DNA from 2 places in the Microbacterium sp. CIAB417 genome. Region 2 is predicted to be linked to the other one. Evidence: riboswitches for the same ligand, from Rfam matches in the RefSeq annotation. Region 2 holds a riboswitch; the other holds the start of a gene.

Region 1 (10,001 bases), on a different contig from region 2:
CGGTGCGGCGGACGGCATCGAACATGCCGGCTCCGACTACGAGGCGGCGATCGCCGAGGCCGGCGGCGTCGATCTGCAGATCCTCGGGATCGGCACCGACGGGCACATCGGATTCAACGAGCCGGGATCGTCGTTCGCGTCGCGCACGCGCGTCAAGACGCTGACCCAGCAGACCCGCGAGGACAACGCGCGTTTCTTCGACACGATCGACGACGTCCCGATGCACTGCATCACGCAGGGCCTCGGTACGATCCTCCAGGCGCGTCACCTGGTGCTGCTGGCGTTCGGCGAGAACAAGGCGCAGGCCGTCGCGGACGCCGTCGAGGGACCGCTGTCCGCCATCCTCCCCGGGTCCGCGATCCAGCTGCACCCGCACGCGACGGTCGTCGTCGACGAGGCGGCGGCGTCGAAGCTGAAGCTCGCCGATTACTACCGGTACACATTCGCGAACAAGCCGGCCTGGCAGGGGATCTAGCGCACCCGTCCGGTCGCAGTTTCTGTCGTCATCGGCCCGTGGGTTCCTTTCCGGTCGCAGTTTCTGTCGTCATCGGACTCTGAGCTCGCTTCCGGTCTCAAATCCGGTCGGCTCAGCGCGCCGATAGAGGCATGGATTGCGACGGGAACGCGGGCGACCAGGCCGAAACGGCAGGCGGGAGCCTAGGCCTCCGGCCAAGCCAGCGGGAGCAGGTGCTCGAGGCTGAGCGGAGCCAGCGGCAGCGCGGCGATGTCGGCCGGGGTGATCCAGCGCAGCTCGGCGAGCTCGGCCTGGACCGCGACGTCGTCCGGCTCGGCGCGCATCGCGAAAGCGGATGCGACGACGCGGTGCCCCGGTTCATTCGCGGCATCCGAGACGAACTCGCCCAGTGGCGTGAGGTCGGCTTCCGCGACCCGTAGACCGAGCTCCTCCTCCAGTTCGCGGGCCAGTGTCTGCGCGGCGCTCTCGCCCGGCTCCGGCTTGCCGCCGGGCTGCATGAAGCGCACCGTACCGTGCTTGCGGACCACGAGCACACGGTCGGCGGAGTCTCTGATGATCGCGGCGCTCACATGGATGTCAGGCATGCGGGGTGAACACCTTTCCGGGGTTGAGGATGCCGAGCGGGTCGAACACGCGGACGATGTCGTGCTGCAGCCGCCACTGATCGTCGCCGAGCTCCTCGGCGAGCCACCGGCTCTTGAGCGTCCCGATACCGTGCTCGCCGGTGAGCGTTCCACCCAGGCGGATCGCGGCGCGGAACAGCTCATCGGCCGCACGCCAGATCTCGGCGGGAACCTCCGCGCCCTCGAAGATGAAGTTCGGGTGCAGGTTTCCGTCGCCCGCGTGCACGACCGTGGGGATGGTCAGATCGTACGCACGCTCGATGCGGGAGATCTCGTCGAACATGGCCGGCAGAGCGCTGCGCGGTACGGAGACGTCCTCGATCAGTGTGGTTCCGAGAGACGCCATCGCGGCGTGCATGGAGCGGCGGATCGACAGGAGGCGCTCGCCCTCCGCCGGGTCGTCCGAGAGTGCCACCTGGCCGCCGTGAGCCGTGAGGATCGCCGCGATGCGCTCGGCCTCGATTCGGGCGGCGGTGCCGTCGGTCTGGATCGTGAGCTGCGCCGCGCCCGCGGCCGGTGCCGACAGCGACAGCAGGGCATGGACCGCAGCGAGGGCGGCGGCGTCCATCAGCTCCATGATCGCGGGCTGCTCGCCCGCCGCCGTCACGGCGGCAGATGCCGTGGCGGCGGTCCGGGCATCCGGGAACACCGCGGCGATCGTGCAGGTGCCGCCCGGGACCAGGCGCCGCAGCTTCAGCGTGGCGCCCACGACCACTCCGAGCCTGCCCTCCGAGCCGATCACGAGAGAGGTAAGGTCGAGTCCGGTGACGCCCTTGACCGTGCGATGACCGAGATGGAGGAGGCGTCCGTCGGCCAGGACGAGGTCCACGCCGAGGACGGCGTCGCGGACCACTCCGTACTTGGCGCACAGCAGCCCGCCGGCGCCCGTGGCGATGTTGCCGCCGACCGTGGAGATGTCCCTGCTCGCCGGGTCCGGCGCCCACCAGACGCCGTGCGGCGCCAGCGCGGCGTTGAGCTCGGCGTTGAGGATGCCGGGTTCGACGACAGCGAGAAGGTCGTCGGGGCGGATCTCGTGGATGCGCGTCATGCGCCGCGTGGACAGCACGATCTCGCCCTCGCCGGCATTCGCGGCGCCGGCCAGACCTGTGCCCGCACCGCGCACCACGACGGGCGTGCGGGTCTCCGAGGCGATGCGGAGCGTCTCCTGGACGTGCGCGACGGTCTCGGCGTGGACGACCGCGAGGGGGCGGCCGGGGGCCGCGTGACCAGAGCGGTCGGCGCGGGCCTGTTCGCGGGAGGCCTCGCTGACGTCGACGATGTCGCCGAGCGCCGCCTGCAGCGCCGCGAGCGCGCTCATGCCAGAGATCGCCGCCCGGCGATCACTCCGGCCGCGATCGCCACCACGGCGAAGACCGATCCGATCAGTGCCTGGCCCATGGACCACCACGCGATCGTGACGCCGACGTAGACGAGCAGCTCCACGGCCGCCCGCAGGAACGGATGCAGCCGCAGCACGGGACGCGGCGACAGGAACAGGGCCCAGACGAGCAGGACCACGACGGGGGTTCCGATGCCGAGGACGATGTTCCATGGCATGTCCCACGACGCGAAGCCCCACAGGGCGAGCGAGGCGAGGCTGACCAGAAGGATGACGACCCGGACGATGTCGAGCGGAGTGACGTTCGGGCGGTTCACGCCCGGTTCGGCCGGAGTGTCGTGGGTCATGCTCCCAGTCTATTCGGCGGGCGGTGCGGCCTCGTCGCCCGGGACCAGTGCGGATGCTGGGGCGACGGCCTCCTCGGCCGCGTCCTTGAGGGGCGCTGCGACCTGGTCGGCTGCGGCCTTCTCCTCGGCGGCGGGCTGCTCGGCGGGGGCGCTCTCCGCCGCGGGGTCCTCAGTCGTCGGCGCCAGCGGCGCGGAGGACGGATCGGCAGGAGCGGGCTCTTCAGCGGCCGGTGCGGGCTCGGTCGGAGCCTGCTTCTGCTCCGGCTCGGACGGCTCGGCCTCGGCAGCCGCAGGAGCGTCCGTCTGGTCGTCGGCGGGGGTGTCCGCGGCCGGGATCTCGTCCGCAGCGGGGTCCTCCGCCGGCGGGTCCTCGGCCGGAACCTCGCCTTCGGGGAGGGTCTCCTCCTCGCCGTCGCAGGCCGGGGCGAGCAGGACGGAGGTCAGGGTCACGCCCAGTGCGGACAGCGATGTCTCATAGGGGTGGACCGGTCCGTCGACGGTGACGTAGTGGAACTCCACGTCGGCGTTGAAGAGGATCTGGTCGAGGCTCGGACGGAGGCTGATGGTCCCGCTGCCGTCCTCACCGAGCAGGATGTTGTCTGCCCTGCTCGTGCTGCCATTGAGCAGCGCCTGCACCTCGGCCTCGGGCACGCCGAGGACGTCGATCGAGACATAGGTGACCGCCTCGTCGCCGAGGCACATCGTGACGTCGACGAGCTCGACGGGCGACGTCGGCACGACCGGGTCCACGGGGTCGACCGGGTCCACGGGATCCACGGGATCGACCGGATCCACGGGGTCGACAGGATCGACAGGGTCCACAGGATCCACCGGAACCTCGGGCACCGTGCCCGTCTCCCCGCCGCTTCCCGATTCCGCCGGGGGAGCGACCTCGGCCGGTGGAGCGACCGGCTCCTCGACCGGCACGGCATCCGCTTCCGGCGCGGGGTCGTCCTTCTCCTCGGCATCCGGGTCGTCGAGGACGAGATCCTCGGCGTCGAGCGCTTCCAGCTCGTCGTCGGGGCCCACCTCGGTCGGGATGGAGGGGGAGTCCGAGACCTCTCCGGCGCTGGGGAGGCTCGTCATCGCGGGCGCCGAGACGAGACCGGGAACGATCGCGGCGGCCGCGACGACGCCCGCGACCACGAGGGCCGCCGAGCCGACGCCGACGAGTGCACCGATTCCCGAGACCGCACCGGCACCGCCGGCTGCACTCGAACCGCTTGCGGCGCCGGCGCCTGCCGTGCCGCCCGCTCCGGCTCCGCCCGCTCCGGCCACCGCCGCGCTCCCGGCACCGGCGATCACCACGCCGCCCTCGACCACGCTCGACGGCATGGCGGCGAGAGCCACGATCGGGGTTCCGCCGCCCTGCAGCGTCGCGAGATAGCCGGCCGCGCCGGAGACTCCGAGGACGAGGGGGAGCAGCACGAGCGCCAGACGCTGGGACACGTCCTTCGCCTCGGCGGCCACGATCATGCAGCGCGCGCAGTCGGCGAGATGCGCGTCGAGGCGCTTGCGGTCGCGGTTGCTCAGGTTCCCGCGCGAGTAGGCGCCGAGGTGCTCGATGGTCCACTGGCATTCGGAACCCGGTGCGGCGCTGCGCAGGTGCGCCTGGATCCACGCCTCGCGCAGGCCCTCGCGGGCGCGGAAGGCGAGCTGAGCGACGGCGCCGGCCTTCATACCGAGCAGCGGAGCGACCTCTGCGGGCTTCATCTGCTCGATCTCGGTGTACCAGAGCACTTCCTGCCAGCGAGACGGGAGGCTGCGGAACGCCTGCGCGGTGAGGCCCCGGTCCAGGGCCTCGTCGGCTGCCTGCTCGGTGCTGTCCGGATCGGCGACGGCCTCCATCTCGTCGATGGCGGTCTCGCGACGCGCCTTGCCCCACCCTGCTGCGGTGTTGCGGATGCTCGTGAACAGGTAGGCACGGAACGAGCCGTTGGGTCCGCCGCCCTTGAGGATCGCGTTGTAGATGCGCGTGTACGACTCCTGGACGAGATCGTCCGGGTCGAGCGTCGAGGTGATCGACCGCGCGACGGCGATGCCGGACGGATAGTGGCGTCTCCAGAGTTCGCCGAAGGCCTCCCGGTCCCCGGATCGGGTGCGGAGGATCAGATCGGCGTCGGCGATCTGCACGTCGTGGTCGTTTTGGTCAGGCACGGTCATCCAGCTCTCGTGGAGCATCGGTTCGGCTCCACAGGAAGAGACGCGTGAATCGGGTCCCCATCACGCGCCCGAACCATTCTCACCCGGTTTTCTCAGCCTGGCCAGCCCTGGGGACAACTCGGAGCGAACTCTCTGAGGGATCACGGCAGAAATCTCCGAAGAATTTCTCTGCATTCGCGTAATGGATCGGTCAGGACGCCGTCTCATCAACCAGAGCATGCTGTCGGATCCCCACCGGGGGGCGGAGATCCGGCGGCACCGGTGCACGGGGCAACCGCGCCGGTACAGGCGGGCTCGGGATCCTCGGGGGAGGAGTTCCCGAGCCGCCTGCTCGTTCCGGAGGGACTGGGGCCGCCGCTGACTGGGGTGCGGCGGCCTCCCCTCGACCCCCGCGATCCGGCACGCGTCGTGCATCACGCAGCGGCCCGGCCGCCGACCCACACGCGGTGTACGCGCAGCTGCGCGTCCAGGAGCACGGCGTCGCCCAGCATCCCTGTGTCGAGTCGTCCCACGCGGTCGCCGGCGCCGATCGCTGCGGCCGGAGTCTCGGTCAGCGCACGGATCGCGGCGGCGAGCGGAACACCGGCCTGCACGGCGCGCTGCAGAGCGACGTCCTGGGTGAGGGTCGAACCGGCGATCGAGCCGGTGTCGTCGGTGCGCGCGACCCCGTCCGAGACCGTCACCTTGACGGCGCCGAGGTCGTAGTGCCCGTCGGCGCTGCCGGCGGCGGCCATGGCGTCGGTGACCAGCGCGACCCGGTCGGGCGCGGCGTCGAACACGAGCTTGATCACGTGGGGATCGAGGTGGACGTTGTCCGCGATGGCCTCGAGCACGACGCGACGATCGGCCGCTGCCGCGAGCACGGGACCCGGGGCGCGATGGTGGATGCCGCGCATGGCGTTGAACGCGTGCGTGAGGATCGTGGCCCCCGCATCGAAGGCGGCCGCTGCCATGGCGGCATCCGCGTCAGTGTGCCCGACCGCGGCGGCGGCGCCCGCCGCGACCACCGACCGGATCGCGTCGATTCCCCCGGGGAGTTCGGGGGCGATCGTGACCTGGCGCACCGTTCCGCGGCCGGCATCGAGCAGCCGCTGCACGTCGGCGGCGATCGGCGCCCGCAGCAGCGACGGCTCGTGGGCTCCCTGATGCCCGGGATCCAGGAAGGGGCCTTCGAGGTGCGAACCGAGGATCTCGGGATCCGCCTCGGTGAGGTCGGCGATCTCGGAAGCGCGGCGAGCGAGGTCGTCCAGCGAGGCCGTCACGAGCGACAGCACGGCGCGCGTGGTGCCGTGCGCGCGGTGCAGGGCACGGGCGGTACGGATCGCCTCGACGCCCTCGTCGTACGACGCACCCGCGCCCCCGTGGCCGTGGATGTCGATGAACCCGGGAGACAGGATCGCCCCGGGACCGGCGATCTGCGTCGCGTCGACGACGACCTCGGCATCCGTCCACGACGAACCCGTGCCGGTCGCGGAGACGAGACCGTCGTCGAAGCGCACCCAGGCGTCCGCGACGTCGGACCCGGAGGAGACCAGTCGGGCGGAATGGATCACGGTGGCGGTCATCGCGGGCTCCAGTCGATCTCGGAGGGGCGATGCCCTCCCCAGCCCTCCGCGTCCCACACGGCGCCGAGCCCACCTACGCGGTCGCGGAACGACGCCCAGTCCTTGGCGGATGCCGGAGACCATCCGATCTCAGCAAGCGCCGCCGCCCGCGGGAAGAACAGCTGATCGATGTCCGCGAGCGACGGGATCGTCTCGGACCACAGCGGTCCCTCGACACCCAGGATCGCCTCGGCATCGAGTCCGGGGACGATCTCCTCCGGCTCCCAGGAGTAGGCGCTCTCGAGGTCGATGATCGCCGCCCAGGTGAGTCCCAGCGGGAAGTCCGCGGTGTACTTCATGTCCAGATATGCGCGGGTGGACGGCGACAGGATGACGCGGCCGCCGCGCTCGGCGAACCGGCGGGTGTGCTCGGCGTGCTCCGCGGTGGGCGTGCTGCTTCCCCAGAACTGGCCGACGGTGCCCTCGGCGACCTGCGCGGATCCCGCCTCGTGCCAGGCCACCGGCGTCTTCCCGAGCTCGGCGGTGAGGGCCGTGACGCGTTCGATGAATGCGTCGAAATCGGCTGCGGGCGTGCCCAGGCACTCGTCTCCGCCGACGTGCAGGTACGGGCCGGGGGCGATCTCCGCCACTTCCGAGAGCACGTCGCGCAGGAACTCCCAGGTCGCGTCCTCGTGGATGCGCACGGAGGAGTGTCCGACTCCCCAGCCGAGGTAGGGCTCACCGGCCACGGGGAGCGGCTGGCCCAGGGACTCGGACTGCGCCAGGAGCATGTCGTTCATGACCGGAGCCTCGACGACATCCGGGTAGGCCAGACCGATCGCGTGCGTGTGCCCTGGGAGGTCGATCTCCGGGACCACGACCATGTGGTGGGCGGCCGCGTATCCGACGATCTCGCGGAAGTCGTCCTTGGTGTAGAAGCCGCCAGGGCGACCGAGCGTGGAGGTCCCCGCAGCCTTCTCCGTCAGCAGCGGGCGGCTGTCGATGTGCAGGCGCCAGCCTTGATCGTCGGTGAGGTGCAGGTGCAGGTGGTTGAACTTCAGCGATGACGCGCGGTCGATGAACGCCTTGACGGTCGCGACGTCGAAGAACGTCCTGGCGACGTCGAGCATGACGCCCCGGTACGCGTAGCGCGGGGCGTCGACGATAGAGGCGCGTGCGATCGACCAGACGCCGTCCTTCACGCGCAGCAGCTGACGAAGGGTCTGGACGCCGTAGAACAGCCCGGCATCCGATCCGGTGATCTCGACGCGGGCGCCGATCTCGAGGCGGTACGACTCGCCGTCGTCGTCGGTGCGGCGGAGGACGAGGTCGCCGTCGGACGGCGGGTCCGTGACGACATCCGGCCGCAGGCCGGTGCGCGCGGCGAGCACATCGGAGAGGACGGATGCCGCGGCATCCGCGCCGTCGACGATGACGATGCGCGTGGCGGGGGAGAGCACGAGCGTTCCGGAGCCCTCGGTCACGGACGCGGGCTGGGGGACAAGAGTAAGGACCATGAACAAAACGTACCGGTGACCGTGACGACATCCAAGCATCCGGACCGATCCGATCCGCTATGCTCGAGACGTCGCGACTGGCGTCTGGGTGGGGTACCACCGGGGAGCGACTTCTCATGGAAATCGACCGCGCGCCTGGGCCGATAGGAAATCCCTTCCGCCGTGAGATCAGGAGCAGCCATGACCGACCCGTACTTCAACGCCCCGCTGTCCGAAGTCGACCCGGAGATCGCCGAGGTCCTCGAGCGGGAGCTGAACCGCCAGCGCGGTTATCTCGAGATGATCGCTTCCGAGAACTTCGTCCCCGTCTCGGTCCTGCAGTCGCAGGGGTCCGTGCTCACGAACAAGTACGCCGAGGGCTACCCCGGGCGCCGCTACTACGGCGGCTGCGAAGAGGTGGACGTCGCGGAGGAACTCGCGATCCAGCGCGCGAAGGATCTGTTCGGCGCCGAGTTCGCCAACGTCCAGCCGCACTCCGGCGCCACGGCCAACGCCGCCGTGCTGCACGCGATCGCCCGCCCTGGCGACACGCTTCTCGGCCTCTCGCTCGACCACGGCGGTCATCTCACGCACGGCATGAAGATCAACTTCTCCGGGCGGCTGTACGACATCGTCGCCTACGGCGTCGACCCTGAGACCTCGCTCGTGGACATGGACGAGGTGCGGCGCCTCGCCCTCGAGCACAAGCCGAAGGTCATCATCGCCGGCTGGTCGGCGTACCCGCGTCAGCTCGACTTCGCGGCCTTCCGCGAGATCGCCGACGAGGTGGGCGCGTACCTGTGGGTCGACATGGCGCACTTCGCCGGTCTGGTCGCCGCGGGCGTGCACCCCTCGCCCGTGCCGCACGCGCACGTCGTGTCCTCCACGGTGCACAAGACGATCGGCGGCCCGCGCTCCGGTTTCATCCTCACCAACGACGCCGACCTGGCCAAGAAGATCAACTCCGCGGTGTTCCCGGGTCAGCAGGGCGGACCGCTCATGCACGTGATCGCGGCGAAGGCCACGGCGTTCAAGATCGCCGGCACGCCGGAGTTCCGCGAGCGTCAGGAGCGCACGGTCCGCGGCGCCGCCCTCCTCGCCGAGCGTCTCGGCCGCCAGGACGTGCAGGACGCCGGCATCCGGGTCCGCTCCGGCGGCACCGACGTGCATCTCGTCCTCGTCGACCTGCGCGATGCCGAGATCGACGGCAAGCAGGCCGAGGACCTGCTGCACGACATCCACATCACCGTCAACCGGAATGCGGTCCCGAACGATCCGCGTCCGCCGATGGTGACGTCGGGCCTGCGCATCGGCACGCCGGCGCTCGCCACGCGCGGATTCGGGGACGCCGAGTTCACCGAGGTCGCGGACATCATCGCGCTCGCGCTGCTGCCCGGTGCCGACGTGGCCGCACTGAAGGCGCGCGTCGACGCGCTCGCTGCGGCCTTCCCGCTCTACCCGGGGCTGACCCAGTGACCGCTGTCGTCCTGGACGGCAAGGCCGCCTCGGCCGAGATCAAGGCGGAGCTCGCGGAGCGCGTCGCGGCGCTGCGCGCTCGGGGCGTGATCCCCGGCATCGCCACGGTGCTCGTGGGGGCGGATCCGGCGTCCCAGTTGTACGTCGGGATGAAGCACCGGCAGTCCGAGGCGATCGGGATGAACTCGATCCAGCGCGAACTGCCGGCCGACGCCACGCAGGAACAGGTCGAGGCGCTGATCGACGAACTCAACGCCGATCCGTCCTGCCACGGCTACATCGTGCAACTGCCGCTGCCGAAGCACCTGGACACCGACGCGATCCTGGAGCGCATCGACCCGGCCAAGGACGCCGACGGGCTGCACCCGACGAACCTCGGGCGTCTGGTGCTCAATGTCAACGCCCCGATCACCACGCCCCTGCCGTGCACTCCGCGCGGGGTGATCGAGCTGCTGCTGCGCAACGACTACGACCTCAAGGGCAAGCACGTCGTCGTCGTGGGGCGCGGAGTGACGATCGGACGTCCGATGGGACTGCT
Region 2 (10,001 bases):
TGCTGAATCTGGCCGCCCTGGTGGTGATCATCTGCGCGGTGTTCCCCGTGTACTGGATGGTCAACACGTCGCTGCTGCCCGCATCCGCCGTGCGAGGTGAGACGCCCCACTTCTGGCCCGACCAGTTCACGCTGCGCAACTACGCGACGGCGCTCGGTGAGGGCGGGTTCCTCGGCGCGCTCGGCACCTCGGTGACGGTGACGGGCATCACCCTCGTCGCGGCTCTCCTGTTCGCGTTCCTCGCGGCGGTCGCGCTCTCGCGGTTCCGCTTCCGCAGCCGCAAGAGCATCGTCGTCGCCATCCTCGTCGTGCAGATGATCCCCGCGGAGGCGATGATCATCTCGACCTTCCGCGTGCTCGACGGCTGGGCGCTGGTCAACACGATCGCCGGCCTCAGCCTCGTCTACATCGCGATCGTCCTCCCGTTCACGATCTGGACCCTGCGCGGCTTCGTCCAAGGCGTGCCCGCGGAGCTGGAGGAAGCGGCGATGATCGACGGCTGCAGCAGGACCGGGGCCTTCTGGCGGGTGACCTTCCCGCTGCTCGCACCGGGCCTCGTCGCCACCGGTGTGTTCGCGTTCATCCAGGCGTGGAACGAGTTCGTGTTCGCGCTCGTCATCCTCACCCGCCCCGATCCGCAGACCCTGCCGATCTGGCTGCGCGCGTTCGTGCAGGTCACGAAGGCGACCGACTGGTCCGTGGTCATGGCCGCCTCCACCCTGATGGCGCTGCCCGTCGTCGCGTTCTTCCTCATCGTGCAGCACCGCATGACCGGGGGACTGGTCTCGGGCGCGGTGAAGGGATGAGGGTCGGACTCGACGTCGGCGGCACCAAGACCGATGCGGTGGTCGTCGACGCCCGGGATCAGGTGGTCGCCTCGGTGCGGCTCGCGACCCTCTGGGGTCCGGTGGGCGTGGTGGAGACCGTCGCCGACGCCGTCGCCGCCCTCGGCACCCTGCCGGGCATCGACGCCGCGCAGTTTTCGTCGGTCGGGATCGGGATGCCGGGTCAGGTGCGTTCGGGGTCGGGGCGTGTGACCCACGCTCTCAACCTCGGCGTGGCGGATCTCGACGTCGCCGCCGCTGTCGCTCCCCGGCTGGGGCTGCCCGTGCACGTCGAGAACGACGTCAAGGCGGCGGCGCTCGGAGCCGCGGCGCTGGAGCCGCCCGGGGCGAGCCTGGCGTTCCTGAACCTCGGCACCGGCGTCGCGGCCGGCATCGTGCTCGGCGGTGCGCTCTGGCGCGGCGCCGGAGGGTCGGCCGGGGAGGTCGGGCACATCAGCATCGATCCCGAGGGCCCGCTCTGCCGCTGCGGCGGTCGCGGATGCATCGAGGCGCTCGCCGGAGGAGCTGCGATCGCCGACCGATGGGGACGCCCCGCCGCCCTCCCGGTGCGCGACGTCTTCGACGCCGCGGACGCGGGCGATCCGCTCGCCGCCGTCATCCGCCGCGATCTCGCCCGCGCGGTCGCTGCGGCCGTGCGCATCCTCGTGCTGACGGCCGACGTGGAACGGGTCGTCCTCGGCGGAGGCCTCACCGCGCTCGGCGACCGGATGCTCCCGGAGGTCCGCATCGAGCTGGAGCGCAGCGCCGCCGCATCCCCGTTCCTGCGTTCGCTCGCTTTGGCGGATCGGATGCGGGTGCTACCGGCCGGTTCGCCGGCAGCGGCGGTCGGAGCGGCCATCGTCGGAGGAACAGCAATCGAGCAGGAGGTGAGCGCACGTGGCTGAAGTCGTCATCGTCGCGTCGAAGCAGGAGGGCGGCGCGATCGTCGCCGACGAGATCGTGCGGCTGATCCGGATGCGGGAGGACGCCGTTCTGGGACTGGCCACGGGCTCCACGCCGCTGCCGGTGTACGAGGCGCTGCGCGAGCGCATCGGGGATCTCGATGTGGCGCGGGTGCGCGGCTTCGCGCTCGACGAGTATGTGGGTCTGGATCCCTCGCATCCCGAGAGCTACCACTCGGTGATCGCGCGCGAGGTGGTCGAGCCGCTGGGGCTGGACCCCGCCCGCATCCGCGTGCCGGACGGCCGCCAGGCGGGGATCGCCACGGCGGGCGAGGAGTACGAGCGTGCGATCCGTGACGCCGGCGGTGTGGACCTGCAGATCCTGGGGATCGGCACCGACGGGCACATCGGGTTCAACGAACCCGGCTCGTCGTTCGCGTCGCGCACGCGCGTGAAGACCCTGACCGCGCAGACCCGCGAGGACAACGCCCGGTTCTTCGCCGATGCCTCCGAGGTGCCGCGTCACTGCATCACGCAGGGTCTCGGCACGATCCTCGAGGCTCGGCACCTCGTGCTCCTCGCCTTCGGGCAGGAGAAGGCGGATGCGGTCGCCGGGGCTCTCGAGGGCCCGGTCACGGCGATGGTCCCGGGGTCGGCGGTCCAGCTGCATCCGCACGTCACCGTCGTCGTGGACGAGGCCGCCGCATCCCGTCTGCGCCTGGCGGACTACTACCGCGCTAGCTGGGAGGGAAAGCCCGACTGGCAGGGACTCTGACCGCTCGGTGTCCCACTTCCGGCATCGCATGTCCCACGTGCCGCATCGCATGTCCCACTTGCCGCAGAGAACCGGGGTCAAAGTTGCGGCACGTGGGACATGGCCGCCTCAGTCGGCGAAGACGACGCCGGGATTCAGGATGCCGGTGGGATCGAAGACCCGCTTGATGTCGCGCTGCAGCTCCCACTGGCGTGCGCCGAGCTCGTCGCGCAGCCATCGTCGCTTGAGCACACCGATCCCGTGCTCGCCGGTGAGTGTGCCGCCGAGCCGCAGCGCGGAACGGAACAGGTCGTCGGCCGCGCGCCAGACGACGTCCGGCACCTCCGGGCCCTGGAAGACGAAGTTGGGGTGGAGGTTCCCGTCGCCCGCGTGCGCCACCGTGGGAATCGTGAGTCCGTAGTCGCGCTCGATCCGCACGATCTCGTCGAACATCGCCGGCAGCGCGGATCGCGGCACGGAGACATCCTCGATGAGCGTCGTGCCGAGGCGCTCCATGGCCGGATGCAGCGATCGCCGCATCTGCAGCAGCGCCTCGCCCTCCGCCTCGTCCGCGGCCAGGCGCACCCGGCCGGCCGCGCCCTCGAGCACCTGTGCGATCTGCGCGGCGTCGTCGGCCGCTGTGGGGCCGTCGGTCTGCACGGTGAGCAGGCTCTCGCGGCCGGTGGGGGCGGGGAGGGAGAGGAGCGCGTGCACGGCGGCGAGGCTCGCCGCATCCATGAGCTCCATGATCGCCGGCTGCACGCCCGAGGCGGTGACGGCGGCTGCGCCCGCGGCTGCGGCGCGCACGTCGGCGAAGGATGCGGTGAGCGTGTGCGTCTGCCCGGCGACCAGGCGTCGCAGCTTGAGCGTGGCGCCCACGACGACGCCGAGCGTTCCCTCGGACCCGATCATGAGCGAGGTCAGATCGAGGCCGGTGACGCCCTTCACGCTGCGATGGCCGAGGCGCACGAGCTCGCCGTCCGCGAGGACGACATCGACGCCGAGGACCGCATCGCGCACGACGCCGTACTTGGCGCACAGCAGCCCGCCCGCACCGGTCGCGATGTTGCCGCCCACGGTCGAGATCGCGCGGCTCGCGGGGTCGGGCGCCCACCACGCCCCCTGGCGGGCGAGCTCGGCGTTGAGGTCGGCGTTGACGATGCCCGGCTCCACGACGGCGAGGAGGTCATCGGGACGGACCTCGAGGATGCGGTTCATCCGAGCAAGCGACAGGGCGATCCGGCCGTCGCCCGCATTCGCGCCGCCCGCGAGGCCGGTACCGGCACCGCGCGGCACGACCGGGGTGCCGGTGGCGTGTGCGATGCGCAGCACGGCCTGGACGTCCTCGACGTTCTCGGCATGAACGACGGCGAGGGCGTGGCCTCGGGCGGCGTGCCCGGACTTGTCGGCGCGGACCGCCTCGAGGGCGGCCTCTGTCGTGTCGACCCGGTCGCCGAGCGCCTCGCGCAGCAGGCCGACGACCGATGCGGTCATGCGAAGCGGCGGCGTCCGACGACCAGGCCCACCGTGACCGCGACGACCGCGTACGCGATGCCGATCCAGGTGAGGCCGAGCGACCACAGGGCGGCAGTCGCGGCGGCGTAGACGAGCAGCTCCGCGACCGCGCGCACGAAGGGGTGCACCGCGAACACCGCACGGGGGGAGACGAACAGTGCCCACAGCACGATGGCTGCGGCCGGGGTGAGGATGCCCACCACGAGGTTCCAGGGGAATGCCCACGTCGCGAAGCCCCAGATCGCCAGGGCGACGATGCCGCCGATCTCGCACAGGAACGCCACCACGTCGAGGGCGGACAGTGCGGGGCGCGTGCCGGCGGGCAGAGGCGCGGACGAAGGGGTGCTCACTCCGCCATTCTACGCGGGCGCCCAGCGCGAGCCCTTCCCGGCACTTCGCCCACGAGACTGTCCCCACAGCCCCTTCACGCCCGCCGCGCGGGCGCGGAGCCGCCGGCTGCGTGGGCCCACTTTGGGCACGAGATCACGGGTAAACACCGTGATCTCGTGATCAAGATGCCGTCTCGGCGGTGGCGAGGCGGGCCGGGAGCGCGCCCGGCGGCCTCAGACGGGTTCGCCGGCCAGCCACACCCCGGCGACCCGCAGGTCGGCGGTCAGCAGCACCGCGTCGGCGAGGCGGCCGGGCTCCAGCGCTCCGAGGTGATCGAGCCCCAGCACGCGCGCGGGCGTCTGGGTGAGCGCGTGCACCGCGGCGGGCAGCGCCACCCCCGCCGTCACCGCGACGCGCAGCGCCGCATCCTGCGTCAGCGTGGAACCGGCGATCGTGTCGGTGCCGGCCACGTGCGCGATGCCGCCCGCGACCTCCACATCGAGCGCGCCGAGGCGGTAGGCGCCGTCGGCGGCACCGGCGGCGGCCATCGCGTCGGTCACGAGCGCGACGCGCCCCGCGGCGGCGGATGCGGCGATCCGCACGATGTCCGGATGCAGGTGCACGCCGTCGGCGATGATCTCCAGCACGACGCGGTCGTCCGCGAGCGCCGTCCCCACCGGTCCGGGGAAGCGGTGGTGGAGCCCGGGCATCGCGTTGAAGGCGTGGGTGAGCACCGTCGCTCCCGCATCGAACGCCTCGGCGGCGAGGGCGGCGTCGGCTGCGGTGTGACCGACCGCCGCGACGACACCCGCCGCGACGATCCGCCGGACGGCGTCGAGGCCGCCGGGAAGCTCGGGCGCGAGCGTCACCTGGCGCACCGTGCCGTCGCCGGCCGCCAACAGCCTGTCGAGCGTCTCGGGGTCGGGGGCGCGCAGCAGGTCGCCGGCATGCGCCCCCCGGTGACTCGGTGCGAGGAAGGGACCCTCCAGATGGGAACCGAGGATGTCGGGATCGGTGCGGGCCAGCTCCGCGATCGTCTCCAGCCGCTCCACGAGGTCGCCGAGCGTCGCCGTGGCGAGCGAGAGGACGGCGCGAGTCGTGCCGTGCGCGCGGTGCAGTGCCCGGGCGGCGCGGACCGCATCCGGTCCGTCTTCGTAGGAGCGACCGCCGCCGCCGTGACCGTGCAGGTCGATGAATCCGGGGGTGAGCACCGCGTCGGGGCCCGCCTCGGCGCGCGCATCGACCAGCACGTCGCTCGCGTGTTCGCGCCAGCCGTCGCCCGTGCCCCGATGCGTGATGCGGCCCGCCTCCCATCGCACCCAGCCGTCCGGCGTCTCGCGGCCGCCGTCAACGATCCGTACCGAGTGGACGATCACGCTCACCGCCACGGCACGCCGTCGATCCGGCCGTAGGCGAGCCCATCGGCATCCCACCGGGTCGCGAGATCCGCCAGACGCTCGCGGAAGCTCTCCCACGACCGGGATGCACCCGGCGACCACGCCACCTCGGCGGCCGCGGCGAGGCGAGGGAACACCATCTGCTGGATGTCCTCCTCCGTGCGGATCGTCTCCGTCCACAGCGCCGCCTCGACGCCGAGGATCTGGTCCTCGCGGATGCCGGGAACGACCTCGCTCGGCTCCCAGTCGTAGGCGCGGCGCAGCGGCGTCGGACCGTTCGCCCACGTGAGCCCGAGGGCGCAGTCGGCGCTGTCCTTCATATCGAGGTACACCGCGTCGGCGGGGGAGAGGATGAGGCCTCCGCCGCGCTCGACGAAGCCGCGGGCCTTCTCGTCGGTGCCGTCCACGGGGCGCACGAAGCCCCAGTACTGCCCGATCGTTCCGCCCGCGAGGTGCGCGGCGCTGCCCGCTTCGTGCCAGGCGACGGAGGTTTTGCCGAGCGACGCCACGAGCGCGGTGACCTCCGCGAGCGCCTGGTCGTAGTCGTCGCGCGAGGTGCCGAGGGCCTCGTCGCCGCCGACGTGCAGGAAGGGTCCCGGCGTCAGTGCGGCCAGTTCGGTGAACACGTCGCGCAGGAATGCGCTCGTCTCCGCATCGCCGATGCGCAGCGACGAGAAGCCGACGCCGAAGCCGGTGTACGCCTGCCCCGCGACGGGCAGACCGCCGCCGAACTGCGCGGCCGTCTCCTCCAGCTCGGCGCTGACGACGGGAACGTGCGCGATCTCGGGGTACGCGAGCCCCACGGCGTGCGTGTGTCCCGGCACGTCGAACTCGGGGATCACCGTGATGTGACGCGAGGCCGCCGCATCCAGGATCCGCTGCCAATCGGCGCGCGAGTAGCAGCCGCCCGCATCGCCCAGGGCCGCCGAATCCGAGGCGTGCTCGGCCAGCCGCGGTCGCGAATCGAGCGCGAGTCGCCACCCCTGGTCGTCGCTGAGGTGCAGGTGCAGCACGTTGAGCTTGAGCTCCGCCATCCGATCGAGGAGGCGCTCGACGACGTCGACGGCGAAGAAGTGCCGGGCGACGTCGAGCATCAGCCCGCGGTGGACGAACCGCGGTGCGTCGTCGATCACCACGGCCGGCCACACCCAACCCTGCCGGGTCGGTGCCAGCAACTGCAGCAGCGTGTGCACGCCGTGCTGCAGGCCGGCGGCATCGGATGCGGTGAGCTCCACCGCGTCCGCATCGATCCGAAGCCGGTACGACTCCGCCGCACCCTCGCCGTCGATGCGCAGGCGGACGGCGCCGTCCGAGGCGGTGACCGGCGACAGTCCCGTGCGGCGGCGCAGTCGTCCGGTCAGGAGAGCGACCGCACCCGCCTCACCGGCGATGGAGAGCGCCTCCGTGACCGCGAACGCGCCGTCGCCGAGGGCGACGGACGCCGGTCGCGGAACCAGGCCGGTTGACATGTAAGGAACCTTAACAAACCCGCCTCCGGTGCACCACGTGTTCGCCGCGGCGGTGCCGGGCGTTCAGGTGTGCCTCGCGTCCACGTCCGGTATGCTCGATGCCGTCGCGACTGGCGTTGAGGTGGATGACCACCGGGGAGCGACCGACACGGTATTCGGCCGTACGCCTGGGCCGATACGGAACCCATCTGTCCGAAACCGTCGTCAGGGAGAGTCATGACCGACCCGTACTTCAACGCCCCCCTCGCAGAGGTCGACCCCGAGATCGCCCAGGTGCTCGAGCGCGAACTCGAGCGTCAGCGCGGCTACCTCGAGATGATCGCGTCCGAGAACTTCGTGCCCGTCTCGGTGCTGCAGTCGCAGGGCTCCGTGCTCACCAACAAGTACGCCGAGGGCTACCCCGGCCGCCGCTACTACGGCGGCTGCGAAGAGGTGGACGTCGCCGAGGAGCTCGCGATCGCCCGCGCCAAGTCCCTCTTCGGTGCCGGCTTCGCGAACGTGCAGCCGCACTCCGGTGCCTCCGCCAACGCGGCGGTGCTGCACGCGATCGCCCGTCCCGGCGACACGCTGCTGGGCCTCTCGCTCGACCAGGGCGGTCACCTCACGCACGGCATGAAGATCAACTTCTCCGGCCGGCTCTACAACATCGTCGCCTACGGCGTCGACCCCGAGACCAGTGTCATCGACATGGACGAGGTGCACCGCCTCGCCGTCGAGCACAAGCCGAAGGTCATCATCGCCGGCTGGTCCGCGTACCCGCGCCAGCTCGACTTCGCGCGCTTCCGCGAGATCGCCGACGAGGTCGGTGCGTACCTCTGGGTGGACATGGCGCACTTCGCCGGCCTCGTCGCCGCGGGTGTGCACCCGAACCCCGTTCCGTACGCGCACGTCGTCTCCTCGACCGTGCACAAGACGATCGGTGGCCCCCGCTCGGGCTTCATCCTCACGAACGACGAGGATCTCGCGAAGAAGATCAACACCGCGGTCTTCCCGGGCCAGCAGGGCGGTCCGCTCATGCACGTGATCGCCGCCAAGGCGACCGCGTTCAAGCTCGCGGCGACCCCCGAGTTCAAGGAGCGCCAGGAGCGCACGGTCCGCGGCGCGGCGATCCTCGCCGACCGGCTCGCGCAGCAGGACGTGAAGGATGCGGGCATCGCGGTGCGCTCGGGCGGCACCGACGTGCACCTGGTTCTCGTCGATCTCCGCGAGGCGGCCATCGACGGCAAGCAGGCCGAAGACCTCCTGCACGAGATCCACATCACGGTCAACCGCAACGCGGTGCCCAACGACCCGCGTCCGCCGATGGTCACCTCGGGTCTGCGCATCGGCACGCCGGCGCTCGCGACCCGCGGTTTCGGCGACGCCGAGTTCACCGAGGTCGCCGACATCATCGCGCTCGCGCTGCTTCCCGGCGCCGACGTCGCGGCGCTGCGCACGCGCGTCGCCGCGCTGACCGCCGCGTTCCCGCTGTACCCCGACCTGCAGCAGTGATCGGAACGGATGCGGCAGCACCGGGTGTTGCCGCATCCGTATCCCTACGTGCATAGTGATTGAGTACCCTCGGTCGCGACGCTGCGCTCCTCGCGCAGGCCGGCGCGTGTTCGGGGCGGGCTCGAAGAGGAGACGATAATGACCGCGATCACACTCGACGGCGTCCGCACCGCGGCCGCGATCAAGGAAGAGCTCGCCGCGCGCGTGGCGGCGCTCGCCGAGCGGGGAGTGGTTCCCGGCATCGCCACGGTGCTGGTGGGGGCGGACCCCGCCTCGCAGCTGTACGTGGGAATGAAGCACAAGCAGTCCGTCGCGATCGGGATGAACTCGATCCAGCGTGAGCTTCCCGCGGATGCCACGCAGGAAGACGTCGAAGCGTTGATCGACGAGCTCAACGCCGACCCGACCTGCCACGGCTACATCGTGCAGCTGCCGCTGCCGAAGCACCTCGACACGGATCGCATCCTCGAACGGATCGACCCCGACAAGGATGCGGACGGCCTGCACCCGACCAACCTCGGCCGCCTGGTGCTGAACGTGAACACGCCGATCACCTCGCCGCTGCCGTGCACGCCGCGCGGTGTGATCGAGCTGCTGCAGCGCAACGGCTACGACCTGGCGGGCAAGCACGTCGTCGTCGTCGGTCGTGGCGTCACCATCGGCCGCTCGATCGGGCTCCTGCTGACGCGCCGCGACATCAACGCGACCGTGACCCTCACCCACACCGGCACGGCGGATCTCCCGTTCCACCTCGCGCAGGCGGACGTCGTCGTCGCGGCCGCCGGCGTCAAGCACCTCGTGCGCGCCGAGCACCTGCGCGCGGGGGTGGCGGTGCTGGATGTCGGCGTCACGCGCGAGACGCATCCGGAGACGGGCAAGAGCATCGTCTACGGCGATGTGCACCCCGACGTCGTGGAGGTCGCCGGGTACGTGTCACCGAACCCCGGCGGCGTGGGCCCGATGACGGTGGCCCTGCTGCTGACGAACGTCGTCGAGGCCGCGGAGCGCGCGGCGGGGCTCTGACCCGCCACGGCACAGCTCAGTCGCGACGCAACTCAGCCGATGCTGCGGGCTCCGGCGGATGGAGACGGTCCAGGAGCGGTTCGTGGCGGAGCTGTGCACGCGCGCCCGCGGTAACCTGCCGGTGATCTCGGACTGAGACGATCGGGCCATGCTCACCCTGCGCGGCGCACGCCGCATCCTCGTCGATCGTCAGACCGAGCGGGAGGGCGACCTCGTGCTCGACGGCGGAGTGGTGTCGGCATCCGCGCCGGCCGAGGCGATGGGCGAGCAGCTCGATGTGTCGGGCTGCGTCGTGA

Evidence for each region. Region 2 has a riboswitch for ZMP and ZTP ahead of glyA (serine hydroxymethyltransferase). Riboswitches for the same ligand answer to the same signal wherever they lie in the genome.
Region 1: it holds a riboswitch for ZMP and ZTP, as region 2 does, so the genes downstream of both, glyA (serine hydroxymethyltransferase) here and glyA (serine hydroxymethyltransferase) in region 2, are expected to answer to the same signal.

Annotation. Positions count from the first base shown of each region.
Region 1 covers NZ_JAHZUT010000006.1:212,217-222,217, forward strand. Annotated here, with positions in the region: gene nagB (glucosamine-6-phosphate deaminase) at 1-475, shown strand, start outside; gene KYX17_RS24590 (NUDIX domain-containing protein) at 658-1,059, opposite strand; gene KYX17_RS24595 (FAD-binding oxidoreductase) at 1,052-2,416, opposite strand; gene KYX17_RS24600 (YrdB family protein) at 2,413-2,784, opposite strand; gene KYX17_RS24605 (sigma-70 family RNA polymerase sigma factor) at 2,794-4,947, opposite strand; gene KYX17_RS24610 (N-acetylglucosamine-6-phosphate deacetylase) at 5,361-6,512, opposite strand; gene KYX17_RS24615 (beta-N-acetylhexosaminidase) at 6,509-8,008, opposite strand; ZMP/ZTP riboswitch at 8,072-8,156, shown strand; gene glyA (serine hydroxymethyltransferase) at 8,189-9,463, shown strand; gene KYX17_RS24625 (bifunctional methylenetetrahydrofolate dehydrogenase/methenyltetrahydrofolate cyclohydrolase) at 9,460-10,001, shown strand, end outside.
Region 2 covers NZ_JAHZUT010000002.1:785,973-795,973, forward strand. Annotated here, with positions in the region: gene KYX17_RS10335 (carbohydrate ABC transporter permease) at 1-806, shown strand, start outside; gene KYX17_RS10340 (ROK family protein) at 803-1,729, shown strand; gene nagB (glucosamine-6-phosphate deaminase) at 1,722-2,501, shown strand; gene KYX17_RS10350 (FAD-binding oxidoreductase) at 2,610-3,974, opposite strand; gene KYX17_RS10355 (YrdB family protein) at 3,971-4,345, opposite strand; gene nagA (N-acetylglucosamine-6-phosphate deacetylase) at 4,559-5,707, opposite strand; gene KYX17_RS10365 (family 20 glycosylhydrolase) at 5,704-7,191, opposite strand; ZMP/ZTP riboswitch at 7,288-7,371, shown strand; gene glyA (serine hydroxymethyltransferase) at 7,408-8,682, shown strand; gene KYX17_RS10375 (bifunctional methylenetetrahydrofolate dehydrogenase/methenyltetrahydrofolate cyclohydrolase) at 8,821-9,705, shown strand; gene KYX17_RS10380 (amidohydrolase family protein) at 9,854-10,001, shown strand, end outside.